DNA from 3 places in the Exiguobacterium sp. s70 genome. Region 3 is predicted to be linked to each of the others. Evidence: riboswitches for the same ligand, from Rfam matches in the RefSeq annotation. Region 3 holds a riboswitch; each other region holds the start of a gene.
The links. A riboswitch is a leader RNA that binds a small molecule or an ion and turns the genes downstream of it on or off. The one in region 3 is predicted to bind S-adenosylmethionine.
Positions count from the first base shown of each region.

Region 1: another riboswitch for S-adenosylmethionine. It lies ahead of KNP84_RS11005 (aminotransferase class I/II-fold pyridoxal phosphate-dependent enzyme); the one in region 3 lies ahead of KNP84_RS01755 (methionine ABC transporter ATP-binding protein).
Region 2: another riboswitch for S-adenosylmethionine. It lies ahead of msrA (peptide-methionine (S)-S-oxide reductase MsrA); the one in region 3 lies ahead of KNP84_RS01755 (methionine ABC transporter ATP-binding protein).

Region 1 covers NZ_JACSLV010000004.1:144,384-154,691, forward strand. Annotated here, with positions in the region: gene KNP84_RS10965 (GTP pyrophosphokinase) at 1-133, opposite strand, end outside; gene KNP84_RS10970 (hypothetical protein) at 246-473, shown strand; gene KNP84_RS10975 (YflT domain-containing protein) at 577-900, shown strand; gene KNP84_RS10980 (SDR family oxidoreductase) at 941-1,978, opposite strand; gene KNP84_RS10985 (glutamine synthetase family protein) at 2,171-3,466, shown strand; gene KNP84_RS10990 (peptide MFS transporter) at 3,516-5,009, opposite strand; gene KNP84_RS10995 (MDR family MFS transporter) at 5,154-6,398, opposite strand; gene KNP84_RS11000 (AI-2E family transporter) at 6,664-7,764, opposite strand; SAM riboswitch class I at 7,938-8,038, shown strand; gene KNP84_RS11005 (aminotransferase class I/II-fold pyridoxal phosphate-dependent enzyme) at 8,117-9,292, shown strand; gene KNP84_RS11010 (iron-containing alcohol dehydrogenase) at 9,289-10,305, shown strand.
Region 2 covers NZ_JACSLV010000004.1:100,196-110,503, forward strand. Annotated here, with positions in the region: gene KNP84_RS10715 (HD domain-containing protein) at 1-52, shown strand, start outside; gene KNP84_RS10720 (sodium:calcium antiporter) at 261-1,262, shown strand; gene KNP84_RS10725 (bifunctional glycosyltransferase family 2/GtrA family protein) at 1,366-2,427, shown strand; gene KNP84_RS10730 (3'-5' exonuclease) at 2,471-3,037, opposite strand; gene KNP84_RS10735 (four-helix bundle copper-binding protein) at 3,103-3,435, opposite strand; tRNA gene KNP84_RS10740 (tRNA-Ala) at 3,549-3,621, opposite strand; gene KNP84_RS10745 (GRP family sugar transporter) at 3,756-4,619, shown strand; gene msrA (peptide-methionine (S)-S-oxide reductase MsrA) at 4,649-5,161, opposite strand; SAM riboswitch class I at 5,225-5,326, opposite strand; gene KNP84_RS10755 (hypothetical protein) at 5,371-5,532, opposite strand; gene KNP84_RS10760 (amidase family protein) at 5,644-7,047, shown strand; gene rlmN (dual-specificity RNA methyltransferase RlmN) at 7,117-8,178, shown strand; gene KNP84_RS10770 (SMP-30/gluconolactonase/LRE family protein) at 8,355-9,236, shown strand; gene KNP84_RS10775 (hypothetical protein) at 9,249-9,512, shown strand; gene KNP84_RS10780 (GTP-binding protein) at 9,618-10,308, shown strand, end outside.
Region 3 covers NZ_JACSLV010000001.1:341,020-351,327, reverse strand. Annotated here, with positions in the region: gene KNP84_RS01785 (acyl-CoA dehydrogenase family protein) at 1-1,728, shown strand, start outside; gene KNP84_RS01780 (hypothetical protein) at 1,816-2,544, shown strand; gene KNP84_RS01775 (arsenate reductase family protein) at 2,590-2,952, shown strand; gene gcvH (glycine cleavage system protein GcvH) at 2,992-3,375, shown strand; gene KNP84_RS01765 (PTS sugar transporter subunit IIC) at 3,418-4,470, opposite strand; gene KNP84_RS01760 (thioredoxin family protein) at 4,658-4,915, shown strand; SAM riboswitch class I at 5,369-5,474, shown strand; gene KNP84_RS01755 (methionine ABC transporter ATP-binding protein) at 5,552-6,580, shown strand; gene KNP84_RS01750 (methionine ABC transporter permease) at 6,570-7,232, shown strand; gene KNP84_RS01745 (MetQ/NlpA family ABC transporter substrate-binding protein) at 7,263-8,096, shown strand; gene KNP84_RS01740 (MDR family MFS transporter) at 8,198-9,412, shown strand; gene sufC (Fe-S cluster assembly ATPase SufC) at 9,585-10,308, shown strand, end outside.

The DNA.
Region 1 (10,308 bases), on a different contig from region 3:
TCGAGTGGAACTGGATGCCGGCGTCGTTCAACAGCTCGCTGAGGAGTAACTTCAGCTTGGCTGCGAACGCCTCGTAATCTTCTTTCTCATTCATATAGTCGAGCATGATCGTGTTCATATCCTGTCTCGGCATCAACATCACTCCTTGTCTCATTATATGTAGTATAGCATCAAAGAAATCGGTGTCGCATCTGTTGTCCGTCCCTATGATACAATACGGTTTGGAACGGGAAGGAGTGTCACGCATGAGAGTGAGCCATACGTTGAAATCGACCGAGCGCGAGAAGCTCGAGATCGTTGCCGGGTTGTTGCAACAAGCAGGCTATCGGTCTGGAAAGATCGACTGGCAGACCGGCATCAATATCGTTCGGGTCAGTCGCGAAGATGTGTCGTCTGAATCGGACGAACGGACCCGCATCCAAGGCATCGTCGACCATTTCGGGATCGAGGACTGGAGCGCCACGTTTTCTTGAACCCCTCTTTTTCAAATCGCTGGACGAAATGGGTTTTGTGACTCATTTTTCGGGAATAGTATATTATTCGATTATAGATCAGCGGACGTTTAGGAGGATGAATATGTTAGAAACAAGAATCGTGCGGGATATGACCTCGGTCGACCATGAAGTGAACGGGATGGTGTCAGGGGGATGTGTCAACGAGCACATTTACTTATTTGCGAGAGATGAAGAATTGACGGTGCGGCTCGCTGCAGAAGCGGGTGTGCAACCATACCGCATCACTGAAAAAGGGCTGTGGGAGTCGCTCATGTCGAAGTTTACAAAAAATTCGGATGACCGGATCGAGCAGCTCGAGAGCCTCGGTCTGACGAAAGAGATGGTCGAATCGCTCGAAGGAGAGATTCAGGCCGGGAAAATCGTCCTCGTCTGCGACAAGTCATAAAAAGAGCCGGAACTGACCTCGTCAGTTTCGGCTCTTTTCGTCATTTCGTCTCGTAATAAGCGTTCACGATCCGGCGTAGCGACCGTTCGTTCAAATCGAGCGGTTTGAACCCAGCGTCCTGCAACAGACGTTTCGTATTGGCGTCGTCGAACGCGATATCGCGATTCAAGTAAGGATTGAACACCTTCACCATCTCGTTGAACGTCTGCTCGGCTTGGCTGAGCGAAGACGTCGCCGTCTCCGTGATCTTCAAGTGCGGGAACGCAAGTGCTTGCTTCATATAGTCGAGCATGGTCACGTTGCGCGGCGGGGCATCGTTCGTCACGTTATAGATGGTGTCCGGTTTGGCGTGTTCGATGGCAGCGAGGAGCACATCGGCCACATAATCGACCGGGACGAGGTTCGACGTGCCGGTCTCAGAGCCGAGGAGACGGATCGGTCCATCCGGTGCCCCACGGCGCTCGAGGCGGCGCTTGAACACCTCGAGGGCGCGCATATAGCCGTACATCGTGAACTTCGAGTCGGCCTCACCGGTTTTCGAGTCACCGACGATGATGGCGGGACGGAAAATCGAGACGTCGAGGTGGTCCCGTTCCGCCCAGACGGCCTGTTCGGCGTGCGCCTTGCTCTCCTCGTACGGATTATGGAACGTCTGGTCGGTCGCATACAACGTCTCATCGCCGACCTCGCGTGCTCCGAGCGTGTACGCCGTGCTGACGTGGAAGAAGCGAGGGCAATGCAGCGCCTTTGCGAGCGCGAGCGCTTGTCTCGTCCCGGTCAAATTCGTCTCGAACAGTTCCTCACGGAGCTCCTCATCGAATTTGACGAGGGCCGCCATGTGGAGCACCAAGTCGAAGGAACGGTCATGGTCGGTGATGAACCGCTCGTCTGCTCCGAGGAACGGGGCCGTCAAATCCCCGGCCAGGACAGTGATGGAGCGACGTTCGTCCCGTGAGAACATCGCCTCCACTTTCTCAGGTGTACGGGCGAGGACGCACAGCGTATGCCCACGATGAATCAGCTCGCGGGCGAGCCGTCCTCCCAAAAATCCGGTCGCACCGGTCATAAAAATATTCACAGCGTTCTTCCTCTCTTTTCAGTCTCTCCCCATCATAACAAGTGGCAACGGAATGAGCCACTTTCAACCTAAAGAATAAAATTAGGGGTTTAACAATTTTTAAAGTCGGTTATGACTTAAGGAGAAGCGTACGCAAGGTACGTCATGACAGTGTTGATCTGTCAAATAACTTAAGTGAGGTTTTTTAGAATCATGGCTAATCTATTCGGAACAGACAAGGATGGCAACAGGAAGAAGCAAGAAGAGATTGAAAAAACGGTTCAGGAGAAAGGGATCACACAAATCCACATGTACTTCTCCGACGTGCTTGGAGACTTGAAGCTACTGACTCTCTCTGCAAAATTGTTGCCGGAAGTCTTTGAAGGGAAGACGATGTTTGACGGTTCATCCATCGCCGGTTTTTCTTCCATCAAAAACTCAGACCTATTCTTGAGACCGGATTTAGATCGTCCACGCTACGAGCAGGATGGGGACGAGAGCATTCTCGCCTTTTTCTGTGACGTCTGCACACCGGACGGCGAACGTTACGAGTTCGACCCGCGCAACGTCTTGAAGGATGCCCTCGAGCGGGCTGCACGTGACGGCTACTCGATTTTCGTCGGCGCTGAGCCGGAATTCTTCATCTTCGACGAGAATGGTGAATTTTACGATGAGGCGGGTTACTTCTCGACACGTTCGGAAGACAAAGGGTATGAGGTCCGCCAACATATCGCCAACCGCTTGAGCGAAGTCGGTTTCAACATCGAGGCGGTCCACCACGAAGTCGCACCGGCCCAGCACGAAATCGGCATCAAATATGATGACGCGCTCCACACGGCCGACAACATCCAGTTCTTCAAAGAAATCGTTCAATTGGCAGCCCAAGAGAAAGGTGCAAAAGTGTCATTCTTGCCGAAACCGCTCCGTGACGTGAACGGTTCGGGGATGCACCTCAACATCTCGGTTTGGAAGAACGACAAGGACGGCAACCCGACTGTAAACGCATTCGAAGAGCCGGAGTCGGATTACGGTCTATCGCTCACGGCCCGTCACTTCATCGAAGGGATTCTGAAGCATGCCCGCGCAACGGCTATCTTCACGAACCCGCTCCCAGAGTCGTACGAGCGTCTCGTGCCAGGTTTCGAGGCACCGGTCAACATCTGTTGGAGCCCGTCGAACCGCAGTTCGATGATTCGGATTCCGGCGTCCCGCGGAAGCGCGACGCGCGTCGAAGTCCGTAACCCAGACCCGAGTGCGAACCCGTACTTCGCGCTTGCGTCATTGATTTATGCCGGACTCGAGGGCATCGAGCAACAGCTCGAGCCGTCGGCACCGAACGAGGACGACTTGTTCGAGTACTCGGCGAAGCAGATTGAAAGCCAAGGCATCTCGTCACTCCCGGCGACGTTCCATGAGTCGATTCAATCGCTCAAGTCGGACCGGTTCCATGATTACTTCAACCATGACTTGATCGACCGCTACTTGTCGCTCATCCAAGTCCGTAAATAAGCAACGTATACAAAAGCCCATTCCTCGGCCGAGGAATGGGCTTTTACGCTTAATGAATCCCGCGCATATACTTTTTGATGACCGGGGCGAGAGCGAACAAAATCATACTGAGTACAATCGCTGCTCCACCGATAATCCCGAAGTAGAGCATCTCGTTCTCTGGTGAATAGAAACGAACGAGCTGGGCGTTAATCCCTTGTGCCGCCGCGTTCGACAAGAACCAGAGTGACATCGTCTGGGCCGAGAAGGCAGCCGGGGCGAGTTTCGTCGTCGCCGACAGACCGACCGGCGACAGGCTGAGCTCACCGAGCACGACGATGAAGTAACTGAGGACGAGCCAGAGCGGATTGACGAGCGTGTCCGGGCCACCGAAGTAGGCCGGGAGCAAGATCACCAAGAAACTTAACCCTGCGAACAAAATCCCGAAGGCGAACTTCGTCGGGATGCTCGGCTCACGGTCACCGAGTCGGACCCAAAGCCATGCGAACACCGGAGCGAGCATGATGATGAACAACGGGTTGAGCGACTGGAACCAGGCCGGTGACAGCGTGAACCCTAAAAATTCAAGGTCGGTCCGCTTATCCGCATAACTGGCCAAAATCGTTGCGCCTTGCTCTTGAATCGCCCAGAACATGACCGAGGCGATGAAGAGCGGAATATAGGCGATAATCCGTGACCGCTCGACTTCCGTCGTTTTCGGGCTGCGATACATGACGATGAAATAAATCGTCGGAATCGCGATCCCGAACACACCGACGAGACCGATGAACGTGTTAATCGTGAACAACCCTTGTGGAATCAACACGGCCAACAGACCACCGATGAGCACGACTGCGATCGTCGTATACTTGATTGCGTTTTTCTTTTCAGACGGTGTCAACGGGTTCGGTACGTATGAACCGGCGAGACCAAGGTTCTTTTTCTTCGTGACCATGAAGACGACGAGACCGATGAACATCCCGACCGCGGCGAGCGCGAAGCCCCAATGGAAGCCATAACTCTTTTGAACCCCTCCGACGATCAAAGGCGAGATGAAGGCACCGAGGTTGATCCCCATATAGAAGATACTGAACCCGGCGTCACGACGACGGTCCGTCTCATTGTATAAATCACCGACGATACTCGAGACGTTCGGTTTCAAGAGACCGGTCCCGATGACGATCAACGCCATTGAGATGAACAAGAACGTCAGGCTACCCGGAATCGACAGTACGATATGACCGAGCATGATGAACACACCGCCGAAGAAGACGGCCCGGGACGTCCCGAACACACGGTCAGCGAGCCATCCCCCGATGACCCCCGACATGTAGACGAGTGCGCCATACACCGACATGATGGACAAGGCGACGTTCTGGTCGAGACCGAGACCGCCATCTGATACCTCGTAATACATGTAGAAGACGAGGATGGCACGCATCCCGTAATACGAGAACCGTTCCCAAAACTCAGTGAAGAATAGCGTGAACAACCCTTTCGGCTGTCCGAAAAAACCTTTTTGTGGCACGCTGTCCACAATTTTCTGTTTATCGATCCTTTCCATGAAAGATCCCTCCTTAACCGTATTATCATAAAAAGAATCATTATGTTTGTAAAGAATAATAGAAGCAAATATTCAAAATTTAACGAATTTGCAACGAATTAAAAAATCACACTAAACGACTAGGTTCAGTGTGATTTATATAGGTCAAGCCGTCTTTTGTTTCGCTTCGGCCGCACTGACGCGACGTCCGAGCTGCCAGTAGATGAGGCCTGACACACAACTGGCCGCCCCGACGAGGATTAAGGCGATATGTCCGGCCCGCTGGTCAAAGAACAGGCTCGCCATGATCGGAGCCGTCACCCCGCCAATCAACCATTGGATACTGGCGGCCCCATTATAGGCCCCACGCATATTCTCCGGAGCGATCAAGGCGATGAACGTCTGTTGGACCGGGGACATGATTATCTCGCCAAGCGTATAGAACGCGTATACCGCGAGCAAGACGCTCACGAGGACGAGGTACGGTGTCCCTATGGAGTAGAGGAGACGCGGCATGACCGCGATCAAGATCATGCCGACCCCGAAGATGATCGCCCCGGCGAGCATGACGTTACCGAATGGCTTGCGTCCAAGTTTCGAGGCAATCGGGAACTGGAACAACACGACCATGATGCCGTTCAAGGCGAGCATATAGGCGAACGGGTTTTCACGGTCGGTGAACGACGGCATCGACTCGCGCAAGAACAGCGGCAGCATGCTCTCGATGAGCGAGAAGCCCATCGAGATGAACACACCGGCGAAGATGAAGACGAGGAACACCTTATCGTTATAGAACACCCGTAGGACGTCCCGGTTAGACGGTGTATCGGCCTCGGTCGTCTCCGGGAGCGACTCCCGGATGAAGCGGCCGAGGACGAGCGCATAAAGGATAAAGACGAATGACGCCGAGAAGAAGATATACTGCCGGTCGATGAACAGGACGGCGCTGCCGAGGAGCGGGCCGAGCGCCGCCCCGATGTTATGGCCCATCCGCAACAGGCCGAACGCCTCGTTCATCTGTTCGGGCTCGGTCACGTCCGCCACCATCGCGCTCGCGGCCGGATGGAACAACGAGTTCGTCAAACCGAGCATGGCGTTCAAAATGAGGAGCGGCCAGAACGTCTCGGCGAACGCGAAACCTACGAGCGCGAGCGCGTCGCCGAGGATGGCGATCATCATGATTGGTTTGCGGCCATACAAATCTGCGAGCCGTCCGCCGACGACCGAACCGATGAGGGCCATGATCGGACCGGTCGCCATGATGACACCGACCTGGATATAACTGTCGAGCTTGTCGCTGTAATAGAGGACAAGGAACGGCGCGATCATGAACATCATGACGCCGGTGATCGTCTCCCCGAGGAAGCGGATCCAAATATTGCGGTCGAGTCGTTTGAGTGATTGAATCATTAGGTTCACCTGCTTTAATTATTGGAATGTAAAAAGGGACGCAGCATGCACAAAGGCATACGCGTCCCTACGATCTTAGACATGCCTCGGAAGGCAGGCGAACGTCACGGATTCAAATCACGGAGAGGCGCCTGCCGGTCAATATGGACTTGGACGTGCGAGCGTTGAATGACTGACATCGGTACCTCTCCTTTCTGCATTGGACTGTCTTCTCTTCAAGATTATGATATTTCTGTGAAATGTGTCAACCTAAATCATCAATGTGTCATAACAATTCATTCAAATTTTTGCGACTGAGCCGGTAGTCGATCAAGCGTGAGAACACGACTTGAATCATCGCCGTGACCGGCACGCTGATGAACATCCCGACGAGGCCGAACAGGCTGCCGCCGATGATGATCGACGTGATGACCCAGAACGGCGTGATGCCGACGCTGTCGCCGAGAATCTTTGGGCCGAGCCAGAGTCCGTCGAATTGTTGCAACAAGAAGATGAACAAGAGGACGATGAGCGCCGTGAACGGGTCATAGAAGTAGGTGATGATGAACGCCGGGATCATCCCGAGCAGCGGCCCGACGTACGGGATGAAGTTCAAGACACCGACGATGACGCCGAGGAGAAGCGCGTATGGCGCCCCGATAATCAACAGACCGGCGACGGCCAGCACCCCGATGATGAGGCAGTCGAGCGACTTCCCGATGATATAGCGTTTAAAGATGTAATCCATCTCTTGGAAGATGTCGATCGTCGTCTTGGCTGACGCGACCGGGAACATCGCATACAACAGCCGCTTGAACATGCGGGCAAAAATCTCTTTGTCTTTTAAAAGATAAATCGAGATGACGATCCCAATCAAGAAGTTGATGAGCGTCATCGTGAAGCTCGACACGTAGCTGACCGACGACAAGACGGCCGTCTCGACCCAGCCCGAGTAGCGCTCCTCGAACCGGCTGAAATCGATGGCCTGGGCGACTGTCGCGTTATACTCTTTCAAATACGTGTTCAACTGTGACAGATACCCGTCGATTTGCCGGATATAGGACGGGAGTTCCTCGATGAGCGAGGCGAGGCTCGAATAAATGCGTGGGAACAGCGTTACCGCAGAGATGACGAGAATCCCGATAAAGATGATATAGACGATTAGCAAGCCTTGATATCGTTTTAGTTGAAACCGTTCTTCTATATAGGACAGGACGGTATTCAGGAGCAGCGCGATGGCGATTCCCATAATAATCGGCGTCAGCAACTGGAACGTATAATGCATCATCTGCGAAATCGTATCCGGTTCGCTGATGACTTTCCAGAGCACGAGCAGGATCAGGCCGATCACGCTCAACTTCCAAATCAATTGACGGTTTAATTCCAAAGGTCCATCCCCTCATGTTTTAAATTTTGTAGAATAACGTTCACTTTCACTATGAACGTTTTTTTATCGGGATTCAAGAGGACATGCTCATTTTCAAAAAAGGATTGACAAGATTGGTAACGTTTGGTTAACTAAGTGACATATTACAAAAAGACAAATCGCATATAAAACACTTTCTATCAAGAGAAGCGGAGGGACTGGCCCGATGAAGCTTCAGCAACAGATTGTTTCAATACTGTGCTAATTCCAGCAAGGTGACCTTGAGAGATGGAAAGGTGGTTGTTTGAATACGTCCGTATCTCGACACCCCTTTCCGCGGAAAGGGGTGTTTTTTTGCATAGGAGGACTATTCATGACTGACAGACGCTCACATCTACTTAAAACGTTACCACCTCAACATTTCGTCGGACTCGCGAACGAGGTGGCCGAACTCGAACAAGCCGGCCGCGACATCATCCGACTCGGACAAGGGACGCCTGACCTGCCGACGCCTGAGCCGATCTGTGACGCGCTTCAGACGGCGCTCCTCGACGCCTCGACCCATCAATACGGTCCGTTCCGCGGTCAGGCCCGCCTGAAGCAAGCAGTGGCGACGTTCTATTTGAATGAGTATGGAGTCGAACTTGATCCCGAGACAGAAGTAGCGATTCTCATCGGCTCAAAATCTGGTCTCATCACGTTGCCGCAATGCGTACTCGAACCTGGCGACGGGATTTTGCTACCGAATCCCGGCTATCCTGATTACATCTCGGGGGCACGCCTCGCCGGTGCCGTCGTCCGGGACCTCGTCCTCCGGGAAGAGAACGGCTTCTTGCCGGACTATGAGACGCTCGATACGCAAGATGCAAGACTCATGTATTTGAACTACCCGAGCAATCCGACCGGAGCCGTCGCCTCACCCGCTTTCTTTGACGATACCGTCCGTTTCGCCCGGGAGCGGGACTTGATGGTCGTCCACGATTTCGCATACGGCAGCATCGGATTCGATGGCCATGTCCCGCCTAGCTTTCTGCAGGCGGAAGGGGCGAAAGAAGTCGGCATCGAGGTATATACGATGTCGAAAGCGTTCAACATGTCCGGTTGGCGCGTCGCCTTTGCTGTCGGGAACGCGGACATCATCGAGGCGATCAACACGTATCAGGACCACGTCCACGTCAGCGTGTTCTCGGCCATCCAGGCGGCGGCTATCGCTGCGCTCGAGGCGCCCCGTACCATTCGCGATGACTTGGCACGACTGTACGAGGCACGGCGTGATCGCCTGATCGACGGGTTGAACCGAGCCGGCTGGGCCGTCGAACCGCCGGAAGGCTCGTTCTTCGTCTGGGCGAAAGTGCCTGAGGGTGATGCCAAGTCGTTCTCGCGGAAACTGCTGCATGAAGCCGGTGTCGCCGTCACCCCGGGCTATTTCTTCGGTTCGGAAGGGAACGGATACGTCCGCTTCGGTCTCGTCTCACCGGAACCGAAGATTGACGAGGCCGTCGAACGAATCGAGCGGTTGTTTGCCGCCTATGAGGAGGTGCGCGCATGATTCGTCAGGCCGTCCTTGAATATGACCACGCCGATGACGCGCTCGACCGTCTTGATGACTTAGTCGACGGCCGACGTGCCCACGTCCTGCACGGTCAGAACGGGTATGACGTCGTCCGAGCCATCTTTCCGGCCATCGCGGACTATCCGGCGACAAGGTTCAGCGGGGAGTGCACGGACTCGGAAGTCGAACGGCTCAAACCGTTGGACGCCGACGTGTTAATCGCCGTCGGAGGCGGCAAGCTCGTCGATACGGCCAAACTCGTCGCCTATCAACGGAACGTCCCGCTCATCGTCGTCCCAACGCTCGCCTCGAACTGTGCGGCGTTCACACCGCTTAGCGTCGTCTATCAGGAGGACGGGAGCTACGAGCGCTACGACATGTTCCGCGTCGTCATCGAACGGGTCATCGTTGACTCACGGGTCATCTCGCGCTCACCATATGAATACTTTCGGGCCGGTGTCATCGACACGGTCGCGAAGTTTTACGAGGCCCGTTATTTGAGTGGTGACAGCTCAGCTGACGCCGGCGTCAACACCGGACTCGTCTTGGCCGAGCAGTGCGGGCGTCTCGTCGAACTTGAATTGAGCGAGCACGCTTTTAAGTCGTATAGTGACGACGTCCGCTTCGCGGTCGATCACGTGCTCGCCATCGGTGGCGCCGTCGGTGGATTTGGTGACGCCGGGACACGCGTCGCCGTGGGCCATGCGGTCCATAATGCGCTCAGCCGCTTCGAGTCGACCCACTCTTTCTTGCATGGAGACAAGGTCGGCTTCGGCCTAATCGTCCAAGAGCGCTTGCGGCGCTCGGCCGATGCTCTGTATTTGGAGGCCTGGTTGAAACGGTTCTGTGCACCGACGACGCTCGAGACGCTCGGGGTCGGGTCGGGCGACATCCCGGTACTGGTCGACTCCGTCATGACGGAGACCGAACTGCAACAGTTGCCGGCACCGCTCGATAAAAATTTTCTGAAAATAATTTTTGAAAATTTACAATTATCTATTTACAATTAAAAG
Region 2 (10,308 bases), on a different contig from region 3:
CCGGACGGCGATGCCAGTCGATGACGTCGTCGCCCATTTAAGGTTCAATTGATTGTCAAATGACCTTCAACGTGATATATTCGTCGTGAACATAAGAGGGGGAGTAGCGACCACAACCGTGGTCGGTGGGTCGTCATTACGGTGCAATGCACTCGGTCCACCGAGCTTCTTACCAAGTCCGCAAGACCTTTTTATGGATGCTTTTTTGGCGTCCATAAAGAGGTCTTTTTGAATTCATGAAAAAGGGGAGACTTATTCAAATGGTATTTATTTATTTCATCTTGGCCGCAGCCATCACCGTTTACGCTGCCATGAAACTCTCGACTTACGCTGACGTCATCAGTGAGAAGTCGACGATGAGCGGGATGCTCGTCGGGACGGTATTGCTGGCCGGTGCGACATCGCTGCCGGAAGTGACGACGAGCGTCTCGGCCGTCATGATCAACAACCCGGATATCGCCATCGGGAACATGCTCGGATCGAACTTGTTCAACATTTTCATCTTGGCGATGTTCGATCTCTTCTATCGTCAGAAACGCTTGTTCAATGAAGCGAGCCGAGATCATCTCTATACGGCCGGTCTCGGGCTCATGTTGACGCTCGTCACGATGATTGCTCTCATCGTGCGCATCGATTTCACGGTTCTCGGCATCGGAATCGACGCCTTATTGATCGCGGCATTGTACGGGATTGGGATTTACTATATCGGAAAACGTCCGCAACAACCTGCCGTCGAGCGTGAGGCTGCCCACGAGACGGTACAAGAAGTCGGCGCGAGTGCGACGAGCTCGATCACGGTCAAACGTGCAGTCATCGGCTTCATCATCGCCGCGCTCGTCATCATGGCGGCCGGAACGGCGCTATCGGTGTTAGGTGATCAAATCGCCGTCGTCACCGGCCTCGGTTCGAGCTTCGTCGGCAGCTTCTTGATTGCCGCGACGACCTCGCTCCCGGAAGCAGTGGCTGTCTTCGTCGCCTTGAAGCTTGGAAACGTCAACTTGGCGTTCGGTTCGATTTTGGGGAGCAACATCTTCAACATGCTCATCATCGCCATGTCTGACGTATTTTACCAAAACGGCTCGATTTTGGCCGACGTAGCTGCGTCTCACTTGGTGACGGCAATCGGAATCACGATTTTGTCGGTGTTGGTCATGTACACGCTTCTTCGCAAAGATGTGACGTCGAAACTGCGTTACATCTTGCCATCGGCGCTTGTCGTGCTCGTCTACTTTGCTTCGTCTTACTTCATCTTCATCGGTTAATCTGGCACGGTGTCCTCCGAGACACCGTGTTTTTTTGTTTACCGCGGTCCGAGGAATCACTTTTCATCGTCTTGGGTATAGAAGGAGGGAAGGAGGGGTGGCGATGCAAATGCATTCCGTAGAACGTTTAGATGAGTATGTCGTTTTAATCCCAGCCTATAATCCGGATCAAGCGCTCGTCACACTTGTGCGCGAGCTGAAAGAGACGGGATTTGTCCATGTCATCGTCGTGAACGATGGGAGTGTCGAGACATCCCAAACTGTCTTCGATGAGGTCGGGAAGTGGGTGACGACTGTTCTCGTCCATGAATGGAATCAAGGCAAGGGTGCGGCGTTGAAGACGGGGATTCGTCACGTCGTCGAACGATTCCCCGGTACGCATGGTGTCATCACCGTCGATGCGGACGGACAACATCTGCCGGAGGATGTAAAAAGCTTGTATGAAGCAGGGGTTCAACGGCCGCACCATCTGGTCATGGGCTGTCGTGATTTTTCTGGTGCGCATATTCCGTTCCGAAGCCGATTCGGGAACCAGATGACACGTGGTGTCATGCTCGTCGGCAGCGGGCTTCGACTGAAAGACACCCAGACCGGTCTGCGGGCCGTTCCGTTGCGCTATGCGGAACAGTTGCTCGACGTGCCCGGGAACCGCTATGAGTTCGAGATGAACATGTTGACGTTCACGAAACGTTGGCAAGTCCCGATTCAACAGATTCCGATTCAAACCGTGTATGTGGCCGAGAACGCCTCATCCCATTTTCGCCCGGTCATCGACTCGATTCTGATTTATCGCATGTTTTTAGCCTATTCGTTATCCTCGGTCGCCTCATTTTTATTAGATATCGGCGCCTATGCCTTGTTCATTTTTTTATTGAATCCGTGGTTTGAGACGACCCATGTCTTGATTGCGACGGTATTGGCCCGCATCATCTCGTCCTTATTCAATTACGTGGTGAATCGAAAAGTCGTATTCGACTCGAAAGCGAGACGGGCGATGCCGAAATACTTCGGTCTCGTCGGCTTGCAGATGGCGTTGTCGGCCGGTCTCGTCTATGTATTGTTCCTGTTGTTTCGGGACGGGGAAGTGTGGATTAAAGTGCTCGTCGACAGCCTTTTGTTCGTCGTCAGTTATTACGTCCAAAAAAGATGGATCTTTAAACGGTGACAGGCCAAGACGATTGTCTTGGCCTGTCTGGCATGCTTATGGGTCAATAGGCGAGCTTCCCGAGCTTGACCGATGTATAGCGGTGCAGTTCACGCGGGTCATGAATCCCGGTCTTCTGCATCATATCGCGCATAAGCAACGCGCAGACACGGGCATCTTCAGCCGCATCGTGATGGATGAACGGGACGTTCAAATATTCCGCCATCGTGTTCAGCTTGTGATTCGGCAGTCCAGGATACAGTTTTCGCGACAGCTTGACGGTACAGCCGTACTCGATCGTCGGAAACGTATATAAATCATATTTGGCGATCGCTTTCTTGAAAGCGCCCATATCGAATGAGGCGTTGTGCGCCATGACGAGGTCGACATCCCGCAGCGTCGGATAGAGCTGTTCAAGCACCTCGGGTAAGGCTGGGGCGTCCCAGACGTCGCTCGGCCGGATGCCGTGGACGCGGATATTGCCTGCGTCAAAGTCTTCTTCTGGATTGACGAGTAGTTGGTTCGTCTCGATGATTTCACCGTCGACGAGTAGGCTCCAGCCGACAGAGCAGATGCTGCGACTATCGCGGTTGGCCGTCTCGACGTCGATGGCAAGAATTGAATGTGACATAATCGGTCCCTTTCTCATAAAACAAGTATAAAAAAAGTCTAACATATCGTTAGACTAAAAAGCGATTATGCGGCCACGAGGTTGCGACACGCCTCGGCACAGCGGAGACACGCTTCGGAACAACGTTGGCAATGGTCATGCAAATGGCGGCCACATTCGACGGCGCACGTGTCGCACACCTGGGCGCAGAGTGCAGCAATCGGTTTGGTGAAAGCCGAATCGGTCTCGAGCGCGTTCAAGGCGAGCGCACACACTTCCGAACATTCTTTCGTCAGCCGGATACACTCGGCGACCATCAATAAATCCTCTTCTTGTAAACATTTTGAGAAACAGTGATTGCTTGCCCGCATACAGTCGATGACGGCTAAAATGGTCTCTTCGACAGAGGCACGATCCATAGTAAGTCCCCCTTAGAATAATGATGTCTTACAATCATTACCCGCTACCAGGTGACTTAAACCGGGCGGAGACGCAAAAAAGTCACCCCTCAAATGAGTGGTGACTTCCATAATGGAGCATAGCGGGCTCGAACCGCTGACCTCCACGCTGCCAGCGTGGCGCTCTCCCAGCTGAGCTAATGCCCCGTTCGAAAATTATTATATCATCCTAGTAAAACATTTGGCAATGGGTATTTTTAAATTTTTTTGAACAAAGTTTAATCGAGCGTAAACGTGGGAAAATCATGGGTAATGTTATTCTACGAAAGCAGGTGTTATCTATGGAAATGATTTTACTCGCACTCTTACCTGCCTTGATGTGGGGGAGTATCCCACTCATCGTCTCGAAAGTCGGCGGCAAGCCGATTCAACAGTTAATCGGGACGACGATTGGGGCGATGGTGATGGCGGTCATCATCGCACTCGTCTTCAATCCGGAGTTCACGACGCTCGCAATCGTGACCGGCTTCATCTCTGGTGTGTTCTGGGCACTCGGGCAATATTTACAGTTCCAGTCGTTTCAAATTTTAAGTGTATCGAAAGCGATGCCGATCAGCACTGGGATGCAACTCGTCGGGACGTCGTTGTTCGGGGTCATCGTGCTCGGAGATTGGAAGACGACGACCGAGTTGTGGCTCGGCTTTTCTGCGCTCGTGTTGATTATCATCGGGGCGGCACTGACGTCATACCAACAACAAAAAGATGGCGATAGCAGCGGCGCCTTGAAGAAAGGTTTGCTCGTCCTGCTCGTGTCGAGTATCGGTTATGTGACGTATGCCGTCCTGACGAACTATTTCGAGGTCGACGGCATCACGGCCATCTTGCCGCAATCGGTCGGGATGTTCATCGCGGCGCTATTGTTCAGCCTGCGTGAGAAAGATGTGAAGAAGTTCGACCCGAAGACGTTCAAAAACATTTTGGCCGGTCTCGCTTGGGGGATCGGGAACTTCGGGCTGTTCGTGTCAAGCGGTGAGGTCGGCATCGCGACGTCGTTCGCCTTGTCCCAATTGAACGTCGTCGTGGCGACGCTCGGCGGGATTTATCTATTGAAAGAAGAGAAGACGACGAAAGAACGGGTCTTCGTCTTTATGGGAATCGGGCTCATCGTCGTGGCCGGATTCATGCTCGGGATTGCCAAGAGCTAAAAAGACGGGTCAGACGACCCGTCTTTTGTTTACCAGGCTTGCTCGATGAATGCGTCGCGCCCAGATTTCTTCCGGTCCTCTTTATAGTGGGCCGGATTTTTTTTATGGAAGTCTTGATGATATTCCTCGGCCGGATAGAACGTGTCGGCCGGTAGAATCTTCGTGACAATCGGCTGTTTGAAGCGTCCGCTCGCCGCGAGCGCGTCGCGACTCTGTTCTGCTTTCACGCGTTGGTCTTCCGTATGATAGAAGATGGCCGGCGCATATTGGCTGCCGCGGTCTTGGAACTGGCCGCCGTCATCGGTCGGGTCGGTTTGAATCCAATATAGTTCGAGCAGTCGTTCATAAGCGAATAGCGTCGGGTCGAACGTGATCTCGACGACCTCATAGTGTCCCGTCGTCCCTGTTTTCACTTGTTCATACGTCGGGTCATCGACGTGACCTCCCGTATAACCGGATACGATTGACTCGATGCCAGGTTGTTCCTCGAACGGCGTCACCATGCACCAAAAACAGCCGCCTGCGAATGTTGCTTTTTCCATTAGTAATTCCCCCTCGATCAATTTCCAAAAAAAAGCGCTCATGTCATCGACATGAGCGCTCTGTCATATCGGCCAAGGCAAACTGCCTTGCTGGAAGTAGCACCTTGCCGAAGCAGGTTGCTGTGAAGTCATAGAGCCAGGTCTCTCGTTCACTCGAGATATCGATATGTAGTTGGTGAGAGCATCATACCATCAGATTTGAAGCGGCGTCAACGGTTTGGTTTGCGTCGAAGTTGGACCAAGGTGGTGCCGAGAATCAAGATGACGAGGACGATGGAGAGCGGTAGCGTATACGGAGCGTCCCCGGCATATAGCTGTAAGAAGAACAAGGCAAAGACGGACAATAAGACGAGTACGTACGAACGGTTCATAGTAACCTCCCTTTTCTTTCAGTGTACCAAGTTACATATTCGTTGGCGAACGAAAACAGGAAATCATGTGGCGATAGCGAATACCATCGAGTGACCAAAGGAGGAATCTATATGACTGAACCAAACACATGTTTCGAACTCGATATCGAGACCGCCCATCGCGGATATAAAGAAGGAACGTTCACGGCGCGTGACGTGACGGCCTATTATTTGACTCGAATCGCCCAGTTGAACGATAAGCTGAGAGCGGTCATTCAAGTGAACCCGGACGCCTTGTTCGAGGCCGAGGCGGCGGATCGCGCCTATCAACGAGGTGAGCGATTACCGTTGCTCGGCATCCCGGTGCTGATCAAAGACAATGTTGAGACGGCGGGATTGATGAAGACGACGGCCGGGGCCGTCGCCCTCGCGCATCACTTCGCCGGCCGGGACGCCCATCTCGTCCAAAGCTTGCGCGCGAGCGGGGCCATCATCCTCGGGAAAGCGAACTTGTCCGAATGGGCCAACTTTTTGACCGAGGGCATGCCGAACGGCTGGAGTGGGGTCGGTGGCCAGACGCTCAATCCATATGGGGACAAGCTCGATGTCGGAGGGTCGAGTTCAGGTTCGGCGTCAGCGGTCGCGGCCAACTTGACGTTGCTTGCCGTCGGCAGCGAGACGAGCGGCTCGATTATTCACCCGAGCGTCCATAACGGAATCGTTGGCATCAAACCGACCGTCGGGTTGATTAGCCGCAGCGGCATCATTCCGATCTCCCGGTCGCAGGACACGGCCGGCCCTATGGCACGGACACTCCGGGATGCGGTGCTCGCCCTTGAGACGATGGTCGGGGAAGATCCCGCTGACCCAGCAACGACGCATCTTCCGGCCGGTCCGCCTTACCGGACTTGTCTTGATGAGCGGCAAGCAGTCGGGATGCGTGTCGGCGTCGTCAAGACCGATTTGTCTGAAGAAGAGCAGGTGCTCTACGACGAAGCGATCGCATTGCTGAAACAGAGCGGCATCGAGGTCGTCACCGTCGAACTGCCGTCGAAAGCAGGGCTCGACCAAGGGGATATCCTGTATCATGAGTTCAAGCTCGGAATCGAGGCGTATCTCGCCTCGACGAAGCTCCCGTATGAGACGTTGTCGGATTTGATTAACTGGAACAACAGTCATCCGGAGACGATTCCGCACGGACAGAAGACGTTCGAGAAAGCGAACGAACAATCGGGTCGCTTGATTGAGGACGCCTATTTGATGCGCCGCCTCGACGACGTCTATCACGCCAAGACGGACGGCATCGACCGATTGTTGGCCGAGCAGGAACTTCATGCGCTCGTCTTGCCGCATGACCACAATTATGACATGGCGGCGAAAGCCGGCCATCCGACCGTCACGATCCCGTATCGCTTGAAGGCGAGCGGGGCCCCGTTCGGTCTATCGTTCACCGGGACGAGCTATGCCGAACGCGACTTGATTCGTCTCGCCTATGCGTTCGAGCGTCACGTGACACGTCCCGTCCCACCGTTATAAGAACGTTGCACCGGTCGTCCACGTCCGCTACAATGGTACGTATGCGGATTGAAGAAAGGACAGATAGCAATGAAACCATCTATATACGGGCTGACATTTGATCAGCTGACGGAAGCGTGCGTCTCTTGGGGATACAGCGCCTTCCACGCTAGACAAATCTGGGACTCGCTCTATATCGACCGAGTCAAACACATCGAGGAGATCTCGGTACGGGCCGAGGTACGTGAGGCGCTCGCCGCCGAATACGTCATCTCGACGCAAGACCTGTTCGTCAAACAAGAAGCGGGCGACGGTACGGTCAAATTTTTACTTAAATTGCATGATGGACACTATATCGAGACGGTGCTCATGCGTCACAAATACGGACGTTCGGTCTGTGTGACGACGCAAGTCGGCTGCAACATCGGCTGTAGCTTCTGTGCGAGCGGTCTCTTGAAGAAGACGCGCGATTTGACGGCCGGCGAAGTCGTCGAACAGATCATGACCGTGCAACATTATTTGGACGAGGTCGGGGAAGGTGCCCGCGTCAGTCATATCGTCGTCATGGGAATCGGGGAACCGTTCGATAACTTCGATAACTTGGTCGATTTCCTCCGTGTCGTCAAAGACGAACGCGGACTCGCCATCGCACCGCGTAAAATCAACGTGTCGACGAGCGGTCTCGCCGACAAGATTTACAAATTCGCGGACCTCGATCTTCGCATCAATTTGGCGCTGTCACTCCACGCCCCGAACGATGCGTTGCGGACGCAAATCATGAAAATCAACCGGGCGTTCCCGCTCGACAAGCTCATGCCGGCCATCCGTTATTACGTCGAGAAGACGAACAAACGCATCACGTTCGAATATATTCTCTTATCGAAAGTGAACGATTTGCCGGAGCACGCCGAGGAACTCGCCGACTTGATTGACGATATTAAAGACAAGTCATACGTCAACTTGATTCCGTACAATCCGGTCAACGAGCATATTCAGTATGAGCGGAGCACGTCTGAGGACATCATGGCGTTTTATGACGTCTTGAAGAAGCGGGGCATCAATACCGGTGTCCGTCTCGAGCACGGGACTGATATCGATGCGGCCTGTGGCCAGTTGCGCAGCAAGCATATGAATGTCGAAGGCGCAAAATGACAGAGACTCCTTGAATCTCATGATTCAAGGAGTTTTTTTGTCTTCTGCCCTAGAAGGATGCCGGCCCGGTTCAATATTTTTCTTCCGAGCGGTTGCTATTTTGGGAAATGTTGAATAGAGATTGCCCCCTCAGGGAATAGTCACTTGAAATCAATGTAGAGAGTGGAGGCAATTCAATGGAGACAGTAAACGCTGCGTTATGGATTCGAGTTCGAAATACGCTTGGGGAAGGCCCGTGTTGGGATGCGGAACTGAAACGCTTCTATTGGGTCGATATCGAGGGACATACACTTTGGTGGTACGATGAGAAGGAAGATGAATTGTCGTCGTTCGATATGGGACAACAGATCGGGTTCGCGGTCCCGAAAGTGACGGACGGCGTCGTCGTCGGCTTGAAAGACGGGATTTATGAGTGGGACGAGACGTCAAAAGAGCTCGATAAAATCGTCGAACTCGACGACCCGGAAGGAAAGCTCCGCTTCAATGACGGCAAAGCCGACCCGTACGGACGCATCTTCGCCGGCACGCTCCATCTTGAAGACGAGGCGGAACAAGCGACGCTATACCGCCTGAATCGCGACGGCACGACCGAGGTCATGTTGAGCGAGTTGACATTATCGAACGGACTGACATGGTCACCCGACCATTCGACGTTCTATCATATCGATACACCGACCGAGACGGTCCGTAAATACGCCTTTGACTTGAAGACGGGGACGCTCGGCGAAGGGGAGGCTATCATCGATTTTACCGTCGAGGAAGGATTCCCGGACGGCATGACGTCCGATGAGGAAGGGTTCTTATGGATTGCACACTTTGCCGGCGGCCGTGTCTCGCGCTGGAACCCGAAGACGGGTGAAAAAGTGCTCGAAGTGCTCGTGCCGGCCCCGAACGTCACGTCGTGTTGTTTTGTCGGCGACGACTTGAACCAACTCGCCATCACGACGGCTCGTGAAGGGATGGATGACGAGGCACTCAAAGCCCATCCGGACGCAGGGTCGGTCTTTAAAATTGATACAGACGTGAAAGGGATGCCGCTCTATCGGTTTGGACGATAAGGAGGTAAAGAGATGGTGAAGCGATTGCTCGTTCGTGCAGGCATCGGTTTGGCACTCGCGGCAGTGGCCCGGGTCGGGATCCAAAAACTATTGGATGCGAACCGGGAAGACGACCACACGTATTTGAATCCGCGCTGGGATGAGGCCCCGAGTGTCGATGCCGATAAGGATGAGGATGAGGTCGGTCTGACGCAGCTCGATTCGATTTATCGGGCCGAGTGGCAAGCGAACACGTATCCCCGCTCCGAGGCGGAACGCAAGGCGTTGGAAGAATAGGGAAAGGAACACGTCCGGGAACGGGCGTGTTTTTTTTTCTTGACAAGACAAAGGTGACCCGTCATTATCTAAAAAGTAATGATTACGATTTAGGAGTGGGGATATATGAAACGAATTCCAATCACGGTGCTGTCCGGTTATTTAGGGAGCGGCAAGACAACGTTGATGAATCATCTGTTGAACAATCGGTCCGGCAAGAAATATGCGGTCATCGTCAACGACATGAGCGAGTTGAACATCGACGAACGATTGATCGAGCAGAACGGTTTCTCGCGGACGGACGAAAAATTGGTCGAGCTATCGAACGGCTGCATCTGTTGCACGCTCCGTGAAGACCTGCTCGAAGCGGTGCAGGAGATCACGAACGACCGTGAGCTCGACGGGATTATCATCGAGTCATCTGGCATCTCAGAACCGATTCCAGTCGCCCAAACGTTTACATACGCCGATGACGCCCTTGGCATCGACTTGACGAGCCGTGTCTATATCGATGCGATGGTGACGGTCGTCGATGCGTATCGGTTCTTGAAAGATTTCAATTCGGGCGAGTCGCTCCATGAACGCAAGCAGGCCATCGATGAGACGGACGTCCGCGAAGTCGTCGACCTGCTCGTCGACCAAATCGAGTTCGCGGACATCATCGTCTTGAACAAGGCGGACCGCGTGACCGAGACGGAACTCGGTGAGATGGCCGGGCTGTTGAATGCGCTCAATCCAACCGCCAAACTGTTGACGTCAGTTTACGCGAATGTGGAATTGACGGAGCTGTTGGACGTCAATCTGTTCGATTTCGAGG
Region 3 (10,308 bases):
GACGCGGATCGTTTGTTCACACCGGAAGACTTCTCAGATGAGCACAAAATGATTGGCGACACGACGGCGAGCTTCGTCGACGACCGTGTCATGCCTGTCCTTGGACGCATCGAGAAACACGAGTTCGATCTCTCGGTCGAACTGTTGAAAGAAGCGGGCGAGCTCGGCCTCCTCGGCGCGGACGTGCCAGAAGAGTATGGCGGTTATCAGCTCGATAAAATCTCGTCATCGATCATCACAGAGCGATTCGCCAAAGCGCGTTCATTCGCCCTCAGCTACGGCGCCCACGTCGGCATCGGGACGCTCCCGATCGTCTTCTTCGGGACAGAAGAGCAAAAGCATAAGTACTTGCCGAAACTCGCAACTGGCGAATGGATTGCCGCCTACGCGCTCACAGAGCCAGGCTCAGGCTCGGACGCGCTCGGTGCGAAAGCGACGGCCGTCTTGAACGAGGCCGGCACACACTACGTCTTGAACGGGGAGAAACAATGGATCACGAACGCTGGTTTCGCGAACGTGTTCATCGTCTACGCGAAAATCGACGGCGACAAGTTCAGCGCCTTCATCGTCGAGCGTGAATTCAAAGGTGTCTCGACAGGCGCCGAAGAACAGAAGATGGGCATTAAAGGCTCATCGACACGGACGCTCATCTTAGAAGACGTCGAAGTCCCAGTCGACAACCTCCTCGGAGAAATCGGCAAAGGCCACGTCATCGCCTTCAACATCTTGAACGTCGGTCGTTACAAACTTGCGGTCGGTGCGGTCGGTTCGTCGAAACGTGCGTTCGATCTTTCGGTCCAGTACGCGAACGAGCGCAAACAGTTCAAGACACCGATCAGTCAGTTCCCGCTCATCCAAGAGAAACTCGCAACGATGGCTGCGAACATTTATGCGATGGAGAGCTCGGTCTACCGGACGGGCGGTCTGTTCCAAGACAGCCTCGACGCGCTAGGCGACGACAACATGCGTGACGGTTCGAAAGTTGCCCAAGCCATCGCCGAATACGCGATTGAATGTTCACTCAACAAAGTGTTCGCCTCGGAGACGTTTGACTACGTCGTCGACGAAGCGGTTCAAATCCACGGAGGCTACGGCTTCATGACTGAATATGAAGTCGAGAACTTGTACCGTGACTCACGCATCAACCGCATCTTCGAAGGGACGAACGAAATCAACCGTTTGATCGTACCGAGCACGCTCCTCAAGAAAGCGATGAAAGGCGACTTGCCGCTCCTCGCCGAAGCACAGAAGCTCCAGAAAGAGCTCATGAGCTACATGCCACAAGAACTTGACGGGTCGCCGCTCGCACGTGAGAAGATGCTTCTGTCGAACATGAAGAAAATCAACTTGATGATCGCCGGAACGGCCGTCCAGAAATATCAGCAGGCCCTCCAGAACGAGCAAGAGATCCTCGCGAAGATTGCCGACATCATCAGCGCCATCTATGCGCTTGAAGCGGCCATCGCACGGACGGAGAAAGCCATCGCTCGCACAGGCGCTGAGAAGAACCAGCAGAAAGTCCGCTATACAGAAATCTTCGCCGAGCAAGTGTTCAAGCAAGTCGAACTCATGGCGAAAGAAGTCTTGTATGCGGCCGCATCGGGCGACGAGCAGCGCATGCTCTTGTCGGCGATGAAGAAGTTCAGCCGCTATCAGCCGATCAACGTCATCGGCACGAAGCGCGAAGTCGCAGCGAGCCTCATCAAAGCGAACAAGTTCATCGTATAAGCAAGCGAGAGAAAGGGTGGCCGGACGCGGTCGGCCCTTTCTTTTTGCTGTCTGCGGACGATACAATGGACGAAGGAGGGGATACGCATGAAACGAGATGACTTATTAGAACGGATGGATGCAATCGGCCGCTCGGTCGCCAAGCATGAGGGCACGCTCATGCTCCTCGCGCTCGGTTCAATTGGACTTGAGATGGATCGGCTCGACGACTATTCGGACCTCGATTTCTTTTTGATTGTCGAGGACGGGCATAAGGCCCGCTTCATCGACAATTTGGACTGGCTCGCGGTCGAGCCGTTGGCGTACCAGTTCCAAAACACGAAAGACGGGCACAAGGTCATGTATGAGGACGGCATTTACGCCGAGTTCGCCGTGTTCGAGATCGTAGAGATGCCTGGAATCGCTTATACACCGGGTCGTGTCGTTTGGCAGCGTGACGAGGCGCTCGATACGTTTGCGACGCCGAAGCTTGTCACACGCCCTTCAGACGCCGCACATCGCTACGAGGAGGCACTGACGAACCTATACGTCGGACTGCTCCGGGAACGGCGCGGCGAACAGCTCGCCGGCTTCGAACTCATTCAAGTCGCGGCTGTCAACAACGTGTTAATCGCGTACGGGGAGACGAGCGACCCGTTCAACCCGACGCGACGGGTCGAAGGGACACATCCGGAACTCGTCGCACGTCTACAGGAGTGGTTACCCGGGTACGGAAAATCGGTCGAGGCGGCCGCAGCCATCCTCCGCCACATCGAGGCGCACCACTCGGTCAATCCGGCGCTCAAGCAAGATATTGTGCGCTTGCTTGAAACGTGAACCGACGAATCGGAATATGCTACAGTAACAGGAGAGGTGATGAACATGGTGACACTATATGGCTATCCGCCATGCAGTACGTGTAAAAAAGCAGAGAAGTGGTTGAAAGAGAACGGCATCGACTATACATATATCCATATCGTCGAGGCGACGCCGTCGAAAGACGAGTTGGCTGAACTATGGAAACAGTCGGGTCTCCCGCTTAAAAAATTCTTCAATACGAGCGGACAAGTGTATCGGAACGAAGGCATTAAAGACAAGCTACCAAATCTATCAGAAGACGAACAACTCGAGCTTCTTGCGAGCAATGGTATGCTTTTAAAGCGCCCAATCGTGACAGATGGTCAAAAATCAACTGTCGGATTTTCAGAAAAGTCGTTTACAGACGTTTGGGGCGAAGTGCTATAATACTCGTGTGAGTCTAATTCATTTGAGGGGGAAGTTAAGATGAGCAAAGTACCTGCCAATCTACGTTATTCAAAAGAGCACGAATGGGTGGAAGTGAACGGAAGCGTCGCCCGCATCGGGATCACGGATTTCGCACAAAGCGAACTAGGGGATATCGTCTTTGTCGAACTTCCTGAAGTCGGTGGCACGATCTTACTCGATGAGCCATTCGGTTCGGTTGAATCGGTCAAGACCGTATCAGAGCTTTACGCACCGATCTCTGGGAAAATCACAGCAGTGAACGAATCACTTGCCGATTCACCAGAACTCGTCAACGAAGCACCGTTCGAAGGCGCTTGGATGATCGAAGTCGAGTTGAACGACGCGTCAGACGTCGACAAGCTCATGTCAGCCGAAGAATACGAAGCGATGATTCAAGGCTAAACAAAACCCGGTTTCTCTTTACGAGAAGCCGGGTCTTTTTGATTAATCGAAGTCGAGACGGTAATGATCAGGCTCGATGAGCGACGTCCGGTTGAACAAACGATAGAACAGAATCCCGAGTGCGATTGGGATGAGCCCGAACAAGACGACGACAAGCATGACGTTCCAGAGCGCGAATCCTCCCGGCATCAAATGCAAGGCGTTGACCGGACCGATTAGACCCGAGACGCCGAATCCGGCACTGATTGGCGTGCCTTCAATCCGAAGGATACCTGCGAGCGCTCCGAGAATGGCCGCATTGGCGAGCACGGGCAACATCATGATCGGACGACGGACGAAGTTCGCCATTTGAATCTTCGGTGAGCCGAGGAAGTGGGCGATCGACGTTCCGGTCGCGTTCATCTGCCAGCCAGCGATGGCGAGACCGAAGCCGGCAGCGACGACGCCAAGGTTGGCGGCCCCGGCAGCGACACCAGACAGGCTGATGGCTGTGGCAATTCCGACCGTCGAGATTGGCGATACGATGATGAGCGAGAACGCCATCGCGATTAACATGCCCATCACGATCGGTTGCAGTTCAGTCATCGTCATGATGATCGTTCCGACGTACGTCGTAATCTGTGAGATGTAAGTGAGTAGGAACGCGCCGATGCCTCCCGCGACGACGATGACCGTCATCGGCAAGACGAGCACCGTGTATGTCTTCAAGCGTGGCGACAACTGCATGACGAGGAACGTCGCGAGAGCGGCCGTCACACCAGCCGTGATGACGTCACCGATTCCGGCCATGAGGAACGCGCCTTCCTCGATGCGAATGGCGCCACTTCCGACCTGGGTCGCGATGCCGATCGTCCCGGCCTCGAGCGCCGATCGTCCGAACTGCATGGCGACGGCGACACCGATGATGACGGGTAAGAGGCGCATCGCAATCGTCGTCGCATCTAAGATGAACTGCAAGGACGGAAAATACGGCAAGATGGCTTTCGTTAATTCACCGAGCAAAGCGCTCGGGATGAGGGCAATGAGAATGGCAAGACTGAGGCCGTTCAAGACGTTCATTAAAAATTGTTTTCCGGTAAGCTTCTCTTCCGTCATTGGGGATTCACCTGTCCTTTTCTACTGGTTTGCTGTTATGTACAAAAGCGATAAAGTTAATGACCATACTATGCCTCTTTCTGCCGAGCGTCAACAAGAAATGTTGAAATGTTCAGAATTTTCCATTTGAGCACAACTTTTGAACCGACTGGTCCGGATTCATATACTTAGAAGAGAGGTGAGCAAAATGATGACAGACGGATTCTTATATATATACGCCCCAATGTGTGGTACATGCGCCGTGGCCGAGCGGATGCTCTCGGTCGTCGAGGCGGTCGATCCAGAATTGAAGATTGAAAAACGCGATGCCAACTTTATCCCGAACGAGCTCGAGGCATATCAGGTTATGAGTGTTCCGGCGCTATTGAAGCTAGAGAATGGCCAAGTTCGCGATCGTTTGTACGCGTTTCAAAACGTCCAGCACGTCCTATCTTTCGTTAAATGAGATAGGATGATTAGAATAATCTGAAAATTTTAAATAATCAGTTGACACAGAAAGTTCACGAATGATATATTCATTACAACATCTTACTTGAACACAACATAGGACGAGATTTTCCCGTCATCAAGACGTTTTCGAACAACCGCTGCATGAGCTTACGCGATTTCAGGTGGACCTTCCCTTCGATTGTCCCCCAAAAAAATCAAGCGTCGGGGCACCGGTCGCGTAATTGCATGGTCCGTTCGAAGACCGAGTGATGGTTGGGTAAAAATCCCCCATATAAGGATGAATGCTCTGATCGGGCAAAAGAGGTTCATCTATGGGTTGTCCTTCAGTGACTCAAGGTGCTACGTTCTGTGTCATCCTCGGATGGCACCTTTTTTTATTTTGCTGAAAAAAATAGTTTGACATGAAAATAATGTGTCGCTATGATAAAGCTAATCAAATACGCAACCACTCTTATCAAGAGAGGCTGAGGGACTGGCCCTATGACGCCCAGCAACCGCGGAGCAATCCGAAATGGTGCTAATTCCAGCAAGGTGTATACCTTGGAAGATGAGAGCAATCGTTGTCCGTACGATAAAGTACGCACGTTTGCTCAAACGTGCGTACTTTTTTTGTTGTCAGGAGGGAAATGGATTGATTCAATTACGCAATGTGGCCAAATGGTTCGACACGAAAAACGGTCGGGTCCAGGCGGTCGATGATGTGTCGCTTACTATCGAAAGCGGCGAAATTTTTGGAATAATCGGATATTCAGGGGCGGGGAAGTCGACGCTCATCCGCTTGCTCAACCGACTCGAGGCACCGTCAAGCGGTGAAATCGTGGTCGCCGGCAGCGAGCTGACGAAGCTCACGCCGAAGGAACTGCGCGGGGTACGTAAAAACGTCTCGATGGTGTTCCAACACTTCAACTTGTTATGGTCGCGCACAGTCGCTGAGAACATCAGCTTCCCGCTCGAGCTCATCGGGGTACCGGCGAGCGAGCGCAAACGCCGCGTCCAAGAACTCGTCGAACTCGTCGGCCTCGCCGGACGAGAAGATAGCTATCCGTCACAACTATCGGGCGGCCAAAAGCAGCGAGTCGGGATAGCCCGTGCGCTCGCTACGAATCCAGAAGTGCTCCTCTGCGATGAAGCGACGAGCGCACTCGACCCGAAGACGACCGATTCGATTCTCGAACTGCTCGTCAGCATCAACAAGAAACTCGGTTTGACAATCGTCCTCATCACCCATGAGATGCACGTCATCCAGAAGATTTGTCACCGTGTCGCCGTCATGGAGGCCGGAAAGGTCGTTGAGACCGGACAAGTCGCCGACGTGTTCCAACATCCGGAACAGCCGATCACGAAAGAGTTCGTCAAGCAGATCGGCGCGGTCGAAGACATGTCGCTCACATTCGAACATTTGAAAGCTCGTTATCCGAGCGGTCAAATCGTCAAGCTCAAATTCTTGAACGAGACGGCCGAACAACCGATTCTGTCGGAAGTGTTGAAGCAGCATGACATCGGCTTCAACATCATCGGCGGGAACGTGACGCAGTCACAAGTCGGTGCCCTCGGGACATTATTCATCCAATTGATCGGAGAGCCGGCTGAAGTCGAGCGGGCCATCGCCTCAATCCGATCACAGGCAGTGGAAGTGGAGGTAGAAAGCGATGTTTCCTAATGTAGATTGGCAAGTCATGTTAGAACAGACGTGGGAGACGCTCTATATGACGCTCGTCGCCGGAGCCGCGACGTTCGTCATCGGTCTCGCCCTCGGGATGCTCCTATATGTCACAAACGAGCCGCTCATGATGAAGAACCGTCCGATTTACACGGTCATCAGCGCGGTCGTCAACATCTTCCGGTCGATCCCGTTCATCATTTTGATTATCTTGCTCATCCCGCTCACGTTACTCGTCGTCGGGACGATGCTCGGGTCAACGGCAGCACTGCCGGCACTTATCATCGGTGCGGCCCCGTTCTATGCGCGGATGGTCGAGCTCGCGCTTCGCGAAGTCGACCGCGGCGTCATCGAGGCGGCTGAGTCGATGGGTGCGACAAAATGGCAGATCGTCTATAAAGTATTGTTCCCAGAAGCATTGCCGGCCATCGTGTCAGGCATCACGGTCACAATCGTCGCGATCGTCGGTTACACGGCGATGGCAGGGGTCGTCGGGGGCGGTGGACTCGGGAACTTGGCGTTCCTCGAAGGATTCCAGCGTTCACAAAGTGACGTCACGTTCGTCGCGACCGTCTTAATCTTGGTCATCGTCTTCGTCATTCAGTTCATCGGCGATCGACTCGTATCTGTAATTGATAAGCGTTCTGCTTAATCTAAATAGAAAATTTGGAGGGGTTTTATAATGAAATCATGGAAAACAGTACTCGGTTTAACGGCAGCTTCAGCACTTACGATTCTCGCGGCTTGTGGCGGTGGGGATTCAGAATCAGGTTCAGGCGATGACAAGACACTCGTCGTCGGCGCATCAAACGTCCCGCACGCTGAGATTTTAGAGCACGTCCAAGACGAATACGAAGAGAAGGGCTATACGCTCGAAATCAAGAAGTTCCAAGACTACGTCCTCCCGAACAAGACGCTCGCAGACGGGGAGTTGGACGCGAACTACTTCCAACACGAGCCGTACCTCGAGTCGCAAATGGCTGAAAACAAAGACTACAAATTCGCTTCAGCCGGCGGCGTTCACATCGAGCCGATCGGTGTGTACTCGAAAGACTACGCGTCACTCGATGAGCTCCCAGAAGGCGCGGAAATCATCATGAGTTCGTCGGTCGCTGACCACGGACGTATCCTCACGATGCTTCAATCTGAAGGGTTGCTCACACTCGCAGACGGCAAGACAACGGACGCGACGGTTTCAGACATCGTCGACAACCCGAAAAACTTGGAGTTCAAGACGGACGTCGAAGCGGCACTTCTCCCGCAAGCATTCAACAACGGTGAAGGGGACGCGGTCCTCATCAACACGAACTACGCGATTGATGCCGGCCTCAACCCACTCGAAGACGCAATCGCTCTCGAAGGTGAAGATTCACCGTACGTCAACTTGATCGTCACACGTGAAGGCGACGAAGATGACGAGCGCGTCAAGGCACTCCTTGAAGTCCTCACGTCAGAAGAAACACAACAGTGGATCTTGGACGAGTATAAAGGTGCGGTCGTACCGGTCAAACAATAATTTCGTCAAGGCCCGGGCTATCCCGGGCCTTTTTTATTTGGAGTAGTTTTGGTTCACCAATAGAAGTACACTACATATATGTAAGAAAAGGGGGGATCCGGATGAACATACGACACATTCATCCGCTGACGCTGGGTGTCTTGTTTGGCACATTTTTTGCCCGGCTGTCGACATTTTTTGTTATGCCGTTTTTTGCGATTTATCTCGCGACGCTCGGGTTCTCGGCGAGTGTCATCGGGACGGTGTTCGCCATCTCGGCGCTATCGGGTCTGTTCATGAGCTTTTTCGGGGGAACGCTGTCTGACCGGTACGGGCGCAAACAGTTGATGCTGATCGGCATCGTCTTGAACGCCTTGACGTTCAGCGGCTTCGCGCTCGTGACAGAATTATTTTGGTTTTACATATTTTCGGTACTCATGGGTGTGTCGCGGTCGTTCCTCGAACCGGCGTCTCGCGCGCTCATCAGCGATACGACGCAGCCGGACCAGCGCGTCATCGTCTATAACGTCCGCTACTTTTTAATCAATATCGCGGCGGCGATTGGGCCATTGCTCGCGGTCGTCTTGTCGCTCACCGGCGCAAAGAGCGCCTTCTTCGTCGTGACGGGCGTTTACGTGATGTACGGACTCGTCATTTCGACGCTGTTCCGAAAGTATCCGTTCGAGGAAGGGGACGGCGTCAAAGTCCGGCCGCGCTTGACGGAGACGTTCCGTGTGTTACAACAAGATAAGACGTTCCGCTTCGTCATCATCGGGATGATTTTTGCCATCATCGGCTATAGTCAGTTCAATGCGACGTTGCCACAGTTCATCGCTTTCCATGACGGATTCAGTGACGGCTCGCGTTTGTTCGCCTATCTATTGACGGTCAATGCGATCACCGTCCTTGTCGTCCAATATCCGATTATGCGATTCGGGATGCGGGTCTCACCGATCAAGTCACTCTTCTTCGGTGTCGCCACGCTGTCGTCGGGACTCCTCCTGATCGGCTTCGCGACCGAGACGTGGATTTTATTCGTCGCGATGGTCATCTTCACGGTCGGCGAGGTGCTCATGTTCACGATGACGGACGTGTTGACGGACGAATTGGCACCGGCCCATCTGCGCGGGACGTATTTCGGGGCGATGGGGTTGACGGCGCTCGGTCAGACGATTGGCCCCGTCATCGGAGGAGTGTTGCTTGATGGATTCGACAATGCAGCGTTTCCAGTGTTTGGAAGCTTGGCCGTATTGACGGCGTGTGGCGCCTTCTTCTTCACCGGCGCCTTGAAAGAACGGAAAGCAAGTTTGGCGTTAACCGAGGAAAAAGTTGGATAATGTCTTGATTTCCCGATATTCTCATTCTCAACATTTATGTTTTATTGAGAATGAATAATAAGGTGAGTCGCTTGAAATAAAAAATTGCCTAGATTAAGATTAGAATATATCTAATCTACGCCAAAAATGGCGAGAAAACGGAAGGGGTATCCGAATGTCTAACGTACCACACATGAAAATTGATGACCTCCGCGTCTCAATCGAAGGAAAAGAGATCGTCAAAGGTCTTAATCTTGAAATTAAAGGTGGCGAAATTCACGCCATCATGGGTCCTAACGGGACGGGTAAATCTACACTCGCATCGGCACTTATGGGTCATCCATTGTATGAAGTAACAGGCGGAAGCGTCGATTTGAACGGTGAAGACGTACTCGAGATGGAAGTCGACGAGCGAGCGCAAGCCGGAATGTTCCTCGCGATGCAGTATCCTGCTGAAATCAGTGGTGTCACGAATGCCGATTTCTTGCGTTCAGCAATCAACTCGCGCCGTGAAGAAGGCCAAGAAATCTCGCTCATGAAGTTCATCCGTGAACTCGATGCGAAGATGGACGTCCTTGAAATCCCTTCAGCAATGGCACACCGCTATTTAAACGAAGGTTTCTCAGGCGGAGAGAAAAAACGTAACGAGATTCTTCAGATGATGATGATCAAACCGAACATCGCCATCCTCGATGAGATTGACTCAGGTCTTGACATCGATGCGCTCAAAGTCGTCGCGAAAGGCGTCAACGAAATGCGCAACGAAGAGTTCGGCTGCTTGATCATCACGCACTATCAACGTCTCCTCAACTATATCGAGCCAGACTTTGTTCACATCATGATGGACGGGAAAATCGTCATGTCAGGTGGCAAAGAGCTTGCACAACGACTCGAAGCAGAAGGTTACGACTGGGTGA